Regions from separate parts of the Bacteroides sp. GD17 genome, predicted to be linked through region 1. Evidence: riboswitches for the same ligand, from Rfam matches in the RefSeq annotation. Region 1 holds a riboswitch; each other region holds the start of a gene.

Region 1 (3,284 bases):
AGCGGAACTACATCCATAAGTCGCCCCTACATTATATTGCCGCGCCACTTCCGGCTTCAAGTCGCGACTGCCCCAACGGTCGAAATAGTTCTCCGTAAACGTAGCAACACGGAAAATATTTTTGTATGAAGCCCGAAAATAAAGATCAGACTGCAACCAAGGCTTCCATGACAAAGAAACGGATGGAGAAATACGCCGGGCATTACTTGCACTTTCTCCAACCTTGGCACTGTTCATATACAAAGAGCCCAACATTAAGGCCGTGAATGTCACATGCGGAGAACGGTAGCGAGCCGTCAAAGTCTGCAATACCGTATGCCGATAAGGTTTTACCCCCGAAGCAGCATTCGAACTGAGATTATTGAACGAATAATCGGCAGCATAAGAAAAAGCCCAACTGTCCATCGGAGTATAGAGCAGCGCAGCAGAACCATAATATTCCCGCTGATAATAGAGATTGTTCATCTCGCCACCCGGATATTCCGCACCTTCATCATGGTAATGCGAATAAGCCCAGTTGAATTTACCGTTCACTTGCAGAGAAAGATTATTCTCCCAATAAGTCTGATAATGTAATTGGGAAAAGAAGTTTCTTTCACTCAATTCCTCCTCACACACACTATTATATAAAATAACCGGACCGGGCAGCTCACGAAACGCGTCGTAATAATACATCTTGCCATTCAAAACAGACCGTTCATTGGGTTGGGCATAGATATTCCATTCTCCCCGATATGTTTCGATGTAATTATTCTCGCGGCGTTCCTCCGAAACATATTTTCCATTCACCAGAGTAAATGGGTATAAATTATCAGCCCTCATGAAATCACCGGAAAAAGACATAGATACCTTCGCAGCCAAACGTTGATCGTAGCGCACAAAAGGATTTACCAGGCCAAAAAAGCCAACTTTAATTTCGGTTTTCAAACGGGCATTTTTATCCGACAAATCAGGAGGCAATGTTTGCAGGCGAAGAGATGCAGCAGACGCCACAGTACGTGCCGGAAGAAAAATATCATCATTATCACCAACCGCTAAAGAAAGGGATTTGATGTTATCCAATGAAAAGCGGGAAAGATCAATCTGCCCGCTCTGACAATCGGTTACAGTTATGCCATCATAGGCTACTGAGGTGTGCTGGGAACCAAGACTCCGGACTGAAACGGTTTTCATTCCCCCTGCACCACCATAATCCTTTACGTTCACTCCGGAAAAACGGCGTAAAGCATCTGCTATATCCGTCACTCCCTGCTGTTCCAGTTGCTGACGAGAAAGCATCTGTATCGGAGCGGTACTTGTTACTTTCCGTGCACTTGCAGATGCGTTGACCGTAACTTCTTCAATAGCATGTACCTTGCCACTAATCGTATCATTAGTAACCTCTTGTGCTCCAAGCGACAATGCAGCCATACAAAAGAAACCGATACAGACCGGCCGTACCATAGTTCTTCCTATCATAAGAAACGAAAATTATCTTAAAACATTCTGCGCACTGCCCGCTTTCCTCGAACGGACAATTTTTCGACTTTGTTTTGCAGGTCTTCTGACTCGTTTCCGGTGTATCGCCTTCCCATTCTTCCTAAAAGAACAGTGGCATAAGTATGATACCCCTTACATGAAACTCACAGCAGCGGGACTGTCCGGGATTTGCACCCGATTCCCTTTTCATCCAATCCCCCGAATAGAGGATACGGAACAAAACGTTGGCAAAGATAAGAATATATTATGAGATATCACGCTTCAAACATCTTTTATCAATTGTTAAGACAAAAAGCAGGAAATAAATTACCATTGTTGTTTTCATTTCCTAACTTTGTAATCTAAAACCCCAAAAACAAGTTGCCATGAAATACAAGTTATTAGTTCTGGATGTAGACGGAACATTGCTCAATGACGAAAGAGAAATCAGCAAACGAACATTGGCTGCTCTGCTGAAAGTTCAACAAATGGGAGTACGGATTGTACTAGCATCCGGCAGACCTACCTATGGATTAATGCCACTGGCCAAAGCGCTTGAACTGGGCAACTATGGAGGATTCATCCTGTCGTATAACGGTTGTCAGATTATCAGTGCCCAAAACGGAGAAGTATTGTTCGAGCGACGCATCAATCCCGAGATGCTACCCTATCTGGAAAAGAAAGCGCACAAGAATGGTTTCGACATATTTACTTATCATGACGATACGCTATTGACAGATAGGCCTGATAATAAATATATCCAAAATGAAGCTCGCTTAAATGACTTGATTCTGATTGATGAAGATGAGTTCTCCACATCTATTGATTTTGCGCCTTGTAAGTGTATGTTGGTCAGTGATGACGAAGAGGCTTTGATTGGCCTGGAAGACCATTGGAAAAAACGTTTGGCAGGAACTCTGGATGTTTTCCGTTCCGAACCCTATTTTCTTGAGGTAGTACCCTGCGGAGTGGATAAAGCAAATACATTAGGTGCCTTGCTGGAATTACTGGACATAAAACGTGAAGAAGTCATCGCCATTGGAGACGGTGTATGCGACGTGACCATGCTGCAGCTGGCAGGTGTAGGCGTAGCAATGGGACATGCACAAGATTCTGTAAAGGTATGCGCCGACCATGTAACAGCTTCGAACGAAGAAGACGGCGTGGCTCTGGCTGTAGAGAAATTAATCATCGCAGAAGTCCATGCTGCCGAAATACCTTTGGACCAGCTGAATGCCCGGGCACGCCATGCACTGATGGGAAACCTGGGAATACAATATACCTATGCCTCCGAAGACCGCATAGAAGCAACGATGCCGGTAGATGAGCGCACCCGCCAACCCTTCGGTATTCTGCATGGTGGTGCCACTCTTGCCCTGGCAGAGACCGTTGCCGGGCTTGGTTCAATGATTACTTGCCAGCCCGATGAAATTGTTGTAGGTATGCAGGTCAGCGGCAATCATATTTCTTCGGCACACGAAGGAGATACGGTACGTGCCATAGGTACAATTGTGCACAAAGGACGCTCCTCACACGTATGGAATGTGGATGTATTTACATCGACCAATAAATTGGTGTCTTCGATAAGGGTGGTGAATAGTATATTGAAGAAGAGATAAAAAAGCCCATAGAAAACACATATCAACCATGAACCCCATAAACGCAAAAAGCGTGCAACTCATTGAGCTGCGCGCTTTTGCTTATTGTTTGTTATCTGTTTCCTTATCGGAATCATTTGACTTCCTCAAAGTCAACGTGATATATCTATCAGCGACTTGCGTACACGTGTTGCAAATATAACGCAAACCCGAAAATAAGCATCCATA
Region 2 (3,284 bases), on a different contig from region 1:
GATGCGCTTCCATTCAGGGTGTTTGTGAATGTACGCGGCAACAAACGGACACAACGGCACCAGCCTGAGTCCCTGTCTCTCTATATCTTTTAATGATTTTTCTACAAGCTGACTGCCAATCCCTCTGCCATTCAGTGCAGATGGTACTTCGGTATGAGTCAGGTAGATTTCGCCGTTGGTAGACTTGATATACTCTATTCTCGGAGTATATTTCTCGATGTGGAACTCGTATTGACGTCGTTCTTCGTTGTCTATCAGTTCATATTCTTCTGCCATAATTACAAGTATTTAATGTTTACCATCATATAACACTTGATAAAGCAATTTTGTTTTTTAGAAATTAACCAAAAAACAAACGAAGAACGACGTTGCTCTATTTATAATCTTTCCAGTTGTACGGTGAAATGCCGCATCAGCGGAGCTTCCCAGGTGATGCGTACCCCGTGGGTGATGCTTTCGCGCTTGTCATATACATTTTTCAATGCGGCTGCCACCACATCCATGTGGTTGTCGGTATAAACACGGCGGGGGATGGCAAGGCGAAGCAGGTCCAACCCATTGAAACGGTTTTCACGGGTTATCGGGTCGCGGTCGGCAAGCAGATACCCGATTTCGCAACCGCGTATGCCTGCTTCCAGGTATAATTCGGCAGTCAATGTCTGTGCCGGGAATTCTTCTTTTGGGACATGCGTCAATACTTTAGGAGCATCTACGAAGATGGCATGGCCACCTGCAGGGCGTTGATAGGGGATGCCGTATTCGTCCAGCTTCCTGGCCAGATAGGCTACCTGGTGGATGCGGGTTTCCAGATTATCAAATTCTGTATTTTCATCCAGCCCGATGGCAAGTGCATTCATATCCCGGCCGTTCATACCGCCATAAGTAAGGTAGCCTTCGTATTGCACGCAGAAACCTTTGGCACCTTCGTACCAGTCTTTCCGGCGGGTGGCTATAAAGCCGCCCATATTTACGATACCGTCTTTTTTGGCGCTCATGGTCATGCCGTCTGCAAGGTCGAACATTTCATGAGTGATCTCTTTGATGCTTTTGTTACAATAACCGTCTTCTCTCATCTTGATGAAATAGGCATTCTCGGCAAAGCGGGCGGAGTCGAAGAGGACAGGTTTGTTATATTTGTCTGCAAGGACACGCACTTCGCGTAGATTTTGCATGGAAACCGGCTGGCCTCCTGCTGTGTTGTTGGTGATGGTAACGATGATAAACGGTATGCGCTCTGCATGCTCCTGCAATGCCTTCTCCAGTTTGGCGGGGTCTACATTTCCTTTGAACGGGATTTCCAGTTGCGTCTGTTTGGCTTCGTCTATGGTACAGTCCAAAGCTATAGCTTTACGCCCCTCAATGTGTCCTTTGGTAGTATCGAAATGAGAATTTCCCGGAATGATATCCCCCTCGTGCACCAGGTAGGAAAACAATACGTTTTCGGCGGCACGTCCCTGGTGTGTAGGGATGACGTAATCAAAGCCGGTCAGCCGGGTAATAACTTCCTTCAATTTGAAGAAGGAAGAGGCTCCGGCATAACTTTCATCGCCCAGCATCATGCCTGCCCACTGACGGTCGCTCATGGCTCCAGTGCCCGAATCGGTGATAAGGTCGATATAAACTTGTTCTGACTTCAGTTGAAATACGTTGTAATGGGCTTCTTTCAGCCATTGTTCACGTTCTTGGCGGGTACTTTTACGGATAGGTTCCACCATTTTAATTTTCCATGATTCGGCAAATGGCAATTCCATGTTTTATGTTTTAAGGATTTGACAATAAGTTAACGGCTAAACCTGTTTTGAGAGTTTAGTGTGCCGAATATAAGTATTATTTAGATAATATCCAATTAATTGGTGACTTTTTGTAATGTAAATGTCCGGGCGAAATCACTTCGACCGGACATCAACAAATAAACTTGGCAGAGTTTATTTACCTTTTACTTTCTCTGAATCAGGTTTGATGAATGAAATGATGGACGACTTGTCCGGTTCATTAGACTCAACGCTTTTTCCTCGAAAGCAATGATAACATGTGCATGGCAGGTCTTCTGACTTATTTCTGTTACAGGCGCCTTCCCGGAAGCGAACTTCCAGTGGCATAGGGTGATGTCTGCAACATTTTGCGAAACTTACAGCAGCGGGACTGTTTAGGATTTGCACCTAATTCCCTTTTAATTGCCGCCTTCGAACAAAGACGGCAAACCAATGCACTGCAAAGATAGGAAAAAATAGTTATAACTCATAACTCTTCTATGCTTTTTCTTTGGCCAGTGTGAATACAAATTCCAGTCCTCCGCCTTGATTGTTCTTGGCTGAGATGGTTCCTCCGTGAATGATGACTGCATTTTTTACGATGGCAAGTCCTAAGCCGGTTCCGCCCAGCTTTCTTGAACGGCCTTTGTCTACGCGGTAGAAGCGTTCGAACAAACGGTTCAGATGCTCTTGTGGAACACCTACGCCGGTATCTGCAAAACTGAAGTAATAGAAATGTTCGTCTTCGCGGAAACAACTGATGTTGATGTGTATATTCGTCCCGGCGTATGCGATAGCGTTGTCCATCAGATTGCGGAAGATGGAGTAGAGAAGCGAATAATTTCCCCGCAACTGTATCTTGGGTTTCAGGGAGTTGACTACCGTAATCTGCTTTTCTTCCAATTCCAGCGATACTTCATTTACAATATTTGTTACCAGGATGCTGATATCTACTTTCTCCATATCGATCATGTTGGCAGCTTCGTCCATGCGGGTCAGTACGGAGATGTCGCGCAACAAGCGGCTTAAGCGGTTGCTCTGGGCGTAGCAGCGTTCCAGGAAAATCTGCATCTTGTCCTGTGGCATGTTTTCATTGTTTACGATCGTTTCCAGATATCCCTGTATACTGCTTACGGGAGTTTTCAGCTCGTGGGCAATGTTTTGCGTCAGTTGACGTTTCAAGCGGATTTGTTCTTCTTCCTGGGTAATGTCATTGATGGAAATCTCAAAACTTAAATCCTGGAAAATGATACACTCTACAACGAAAATGCGTCCGTTCTTGTTGATATTGATAGACATTCTTTTTTCTTCTCTGCCGGAAGGACGCTTCTGGGCTTTGCTGATGAAATCAGTTATCTTCTGGAATTCATAGATGGAGAAGATATCCTCGGTGGCCTGCAGATTGGAGTCCGAGATTAAGTTACCGTATTGGGTGAACAGGTTATTTACCAGTATCTCTTTTTTATCTTTGGTGAATACGCCCAAGCCTTCGCGGGAGGTTTGTAAGTGGGTGATTAACTTCTCGCGTTCGAT
Region 3 (3,284 bases), on a different contig from region 1:
TTGCCCAGCAATTCGCGGGCAAGGGGCAGACGGACACTATGTTCATAGGAGAGTTTTATGGAGAAAGGTTCTACAAGTGTGAAACGTGACCCGGCACCATATCCGTAGTACTCTTTGGTTACGGCACCGCTTATGTTCTTTGAACCTGTGATGCTGGGTAAATCTGTTTGCCGGATGTTCAGGTGGTTGATGTACTCCTTGGCAAAGAAGGTGTTGTTCATTTTTCCATTGAAGAAGGACTGGTTATAGGAGAAACCGAGCACATGCTTTGCCAGGACGTCGTTGGCGGCTTCAAAGTCAACGTCTACTTCATCGTAGCGGTTGTTTCCCGTACGACTCAGCAGGTAATTCAGGTTGAGGCTGTGATGGTGATTCAGCTGATAATTCAGATTGGCGCGGGCAATGGTCAACGGACGCTTGTAGTGACGCATGGAGCGTCCGCGTCCCGTTATTTCATTGCGTGAACTTACAATATAATCGCCATTCCAGTCGTACTTGCGGTATGCGGTGTCCGTAGTCAGCGAGTGATCCCAGGTGTGAGACAGGAAAGCATTCAGTTGCATATTCTTCAAAATGAAGTTATGCTTCTGATAGCGTGCCGAAACGTTCCAGGCATCCGATTCCCTTTCCGCCATGCCGTAGACCTTGCTTTGAACGGAACCGGTCTGCAACTCTTTATTGACTTTGGAGTAGGATCCCGAAACAAAAAAAGCATCTGCCCATGATTTGTTGGCAAAGCCTACTTCTACTTGTCCCAGGAACGAGAAGTAATCATCGTGGAAACGTCTGCGGTTGGTCAGGACGTATTTGCGTACGTCTTCGTCCCAAACTTCAACGTCTTTCATCATATAGTCGTTCTTGGAGTAGTTTACTCCGATGGTGGGCTTGATGATCAATCCCGTCTTAGGCTCCACAAACTGTGTGTTCAAGTCCGCTTTGTGTGTATGGAAAGAGCCGATGCCGTAGGACACGTCCAGGTAGTTTTTCTTTTCCTGCTTGGTGATGATATTGATTGCACCGCCTAAGGCATCTGTACCCAGACTGGCGGGGACTACTCCTTTATAAATCTCTATCCGGTCTATGATGTTTACCGGCAGGTTTGCCAATGAAACTTCGCTTCCTTTTGTATCCAAGGGTACTCCGTCCAGAAAGTAGCGGATTGAGTTGCCCGACATTCCGTTGATGGAGAGGTCGAAGTCCGAACCTACCCCGCCTTCCTCTCTTACCTTGATGCCGGTGGTGCGGTTCACCAGGCTGTTCAGGTTGTTCAGTGAGTTTATGATCGGTTTGATGTCGAGTGCATTGACAGCGAAAGCGCCTTCTTTCACCCGCTGTGTTTGTGTTTTGCCGTACACCTCGACCGAGTTGAGGGTGACGGAACTTTCTTCGAGGGTGAAGTCCGCTTTCTTGTTTTGCTGAATGTTGAGGGAGGTCTTCAGGGTTTGGTAGCCCACGTATGATACGACCAGTGTGTACTTGCCGGGCGTGATGGGTAAGGAATACCTGCCATTGTCATCGGTATATGTGCCGGAGGTTGTATTTTCCACTGCAATCGTTACCTGTGGCAGAGGGGTGCCATGCTTGTCGGTAACAGTTCCTGATAGAACAACCTTGTTTTGTGCTATTACACCTACCTTCTCGTCTTTATCTTTCAGAATACTCTGTGCGGTAGCTGTTTGTGCTGCACATAACAATACTACCCCAAGCCAATACTTGTATTTCATCGTCAGCCGATTTTTTTTGAATAAATAAAACGGCACGTTGCTTCTATGCATGAATGGTAATGACCCGAAAGAATAAAATAGGCTACCTATTATTATTATATGGGGACATCGCTTCTAACCCTGGAAGCTACGTACTCAAGTTATGGAAGTTGGTAGGTATTCTGGCTCTCCTCTGCCTGTACTGCCTTCCCATTGCGCCGTCGCAACAGTGGCTTTTGTAGTTACAGGCATCTTTCTGTGAGGATTACAGCTGCAGGTACAGCTCCGGTTTTGCACCGGATTCCCTTGCATCGGTAGGCAGGTTTGTCTTCCCGATTGCCAATTCCGACGCAAAGATAAGGACAATTTTATATTATTTCATGTTTTGTGTTCAAAAAATGTAAAATTATGCATGTATTACTCCAGGTCAGCTATTATATGATACGTTCTGTTCTACGACATCTTCTGTATTTATTGCTTTCTTTAGAACTATATTTTTTTAAAATATCCTCCGTTTTTCGGTGCACCTCTAAACTCTATTAAGTCTTTATCTTGTAAAGTCTTGATGTATCGCATTGTTGTTCTCAAACTCTTATTTAAATGTTTGCTGATTTCAGATGCATTTGAGCCAGGAGTTGTCGCCAATAAATTGATAATGGCTTGTTCATTCTCATTTACTATGCCATTTACTATGTCATTTACTATGTCATGGTTGGCAGAGTTAGCATTTTGTCGTTTGAACACTACTGTAAACATCCCGTCCGTATGAAATTCAGGTTCAGGAAGATTAGCTTCCTTCATGGCTTCCTGCATACGGGGTATGCCGGATGCCACCCTTTCGACCAAATGCATACGGGTAAACAATCCAAAGATTAATGGATTACGTGTCATGCTTTTATGCCCGAAATTTTTGGCTACGATAGGTAAAAGTCCTCCGGGATTGGAAACCTCTACTCGGTCATCAAACATTTCTATAGTAATGGTTGCTCCCTGTTCGTAATAGTCACGATGGGAGAGGGCGTTAATAATGGCTTCTTTAAATACTGTAAGAGGAATTTCCCAAATCTCTTCTCTCGGTCCTGCTCCCTCAATTTTATAAGCTACTTGCAGTTTACTTTTCAGCCATGCCATAGCCTGCAAATATTGCTGGTACAGCGGACCACCAAAGCTTTTATCATCTATGATATATACCTTAGTAGTTCCTTTGAAAAGAACGCATCTTGTTACTGCGTGTGGAAATTTTCGTTCAGGTTGTTTTCCAAAAAACATGGCTGCACCATTCTTGGCTATTCCTTTATCCGTAAATAGTTCCAAATTCTCAAATATCTGTTTGTCAGCAGTCAATGGACTTAGCTTTGCTTCCGTGCGAAAGTCTTTTATCGCTTGTTCGTCTGCATCTGTGTAGATGTTGAACCACGAACAAGGGATAGTATCAAAAAATATTTTGTTGCATTCCTGAAAGAAACTACGCATTTCTTCGACAGTACGAAGCTTCTGTGAGTTTGTTCCCTCACGCACAAAAATAGAACCAGAAAATATATAAGGCTTATCTTTGCCTGACGGAACATCAATTACCCAAAC

The links. A riboswitch is a leader RNA that binds a small molecule or an ion and turns the genes downstream of it on or off. The one in region 1 is predicted to bind cobalamin.
Region 2: another riboswitch for cobalamin. It lies ahead of AAE250_RS06025 (tryptophanase); the one in region 1 lies ahead of AAE250_RS18105 (TonB-dependent receptor plug domain-containing protein).
Region 3: another riboswitch for cobalamin. It lies ahead of AAE250_RS03690 (TonB-dependent receptor); the one in region 1 lies ahead of AAE250_RS18105 (TonB-dependent receptor plug domain-containing protein).

Annotation. Positions count from the first base shown of each region.
Region 1 is NZ_JBCEZS010000013.1:114,146-117,429, reverse strand. Features, by position in the region: gene AAE250_RS18105 (TonB-dependent receptor plug domain-containing protein) at 1-1,458, opposite strand, end outside; cobalamin riboswitch at 1,517-1,716, opposite strand; gene AAE250_RS18100 (Cof-type HAD-IIB family hydrolase) at 1,845-3,077, shown strand.
Region 2 is NZ_JBCEZS010000003.1:118,718-122,001, reverse strand. Features, by position in the region: gene AAE250_RS06030 (GNAT family N-acetyltransferase) at 1-276, opposite strand, end outside; gene AAE250_RS06025 (tryptophanase) at 378-1,751, opposite strand; cobalamin riboswitch at 2,021-2,221, opposite strand; gene AAE250_RS06020 (sensor histidine kinase) at 2,250-3,284, opposite strand, start outside.
Region 3 is NZ_JBCEZS010000002.1:100,568-103,851, forward strand. Features, by position in the region: gene AAE250_RS03690 (TonB-dependent receptor) at 1-1,775, opposite strand, end outside; cobalamin riboswitch at 1,859-2,062, opposite strand; gene AAE250_RS03695 (AlbA family DNA-binding domain-containing protein) at 2,193-3,284, opposite strand, start outside.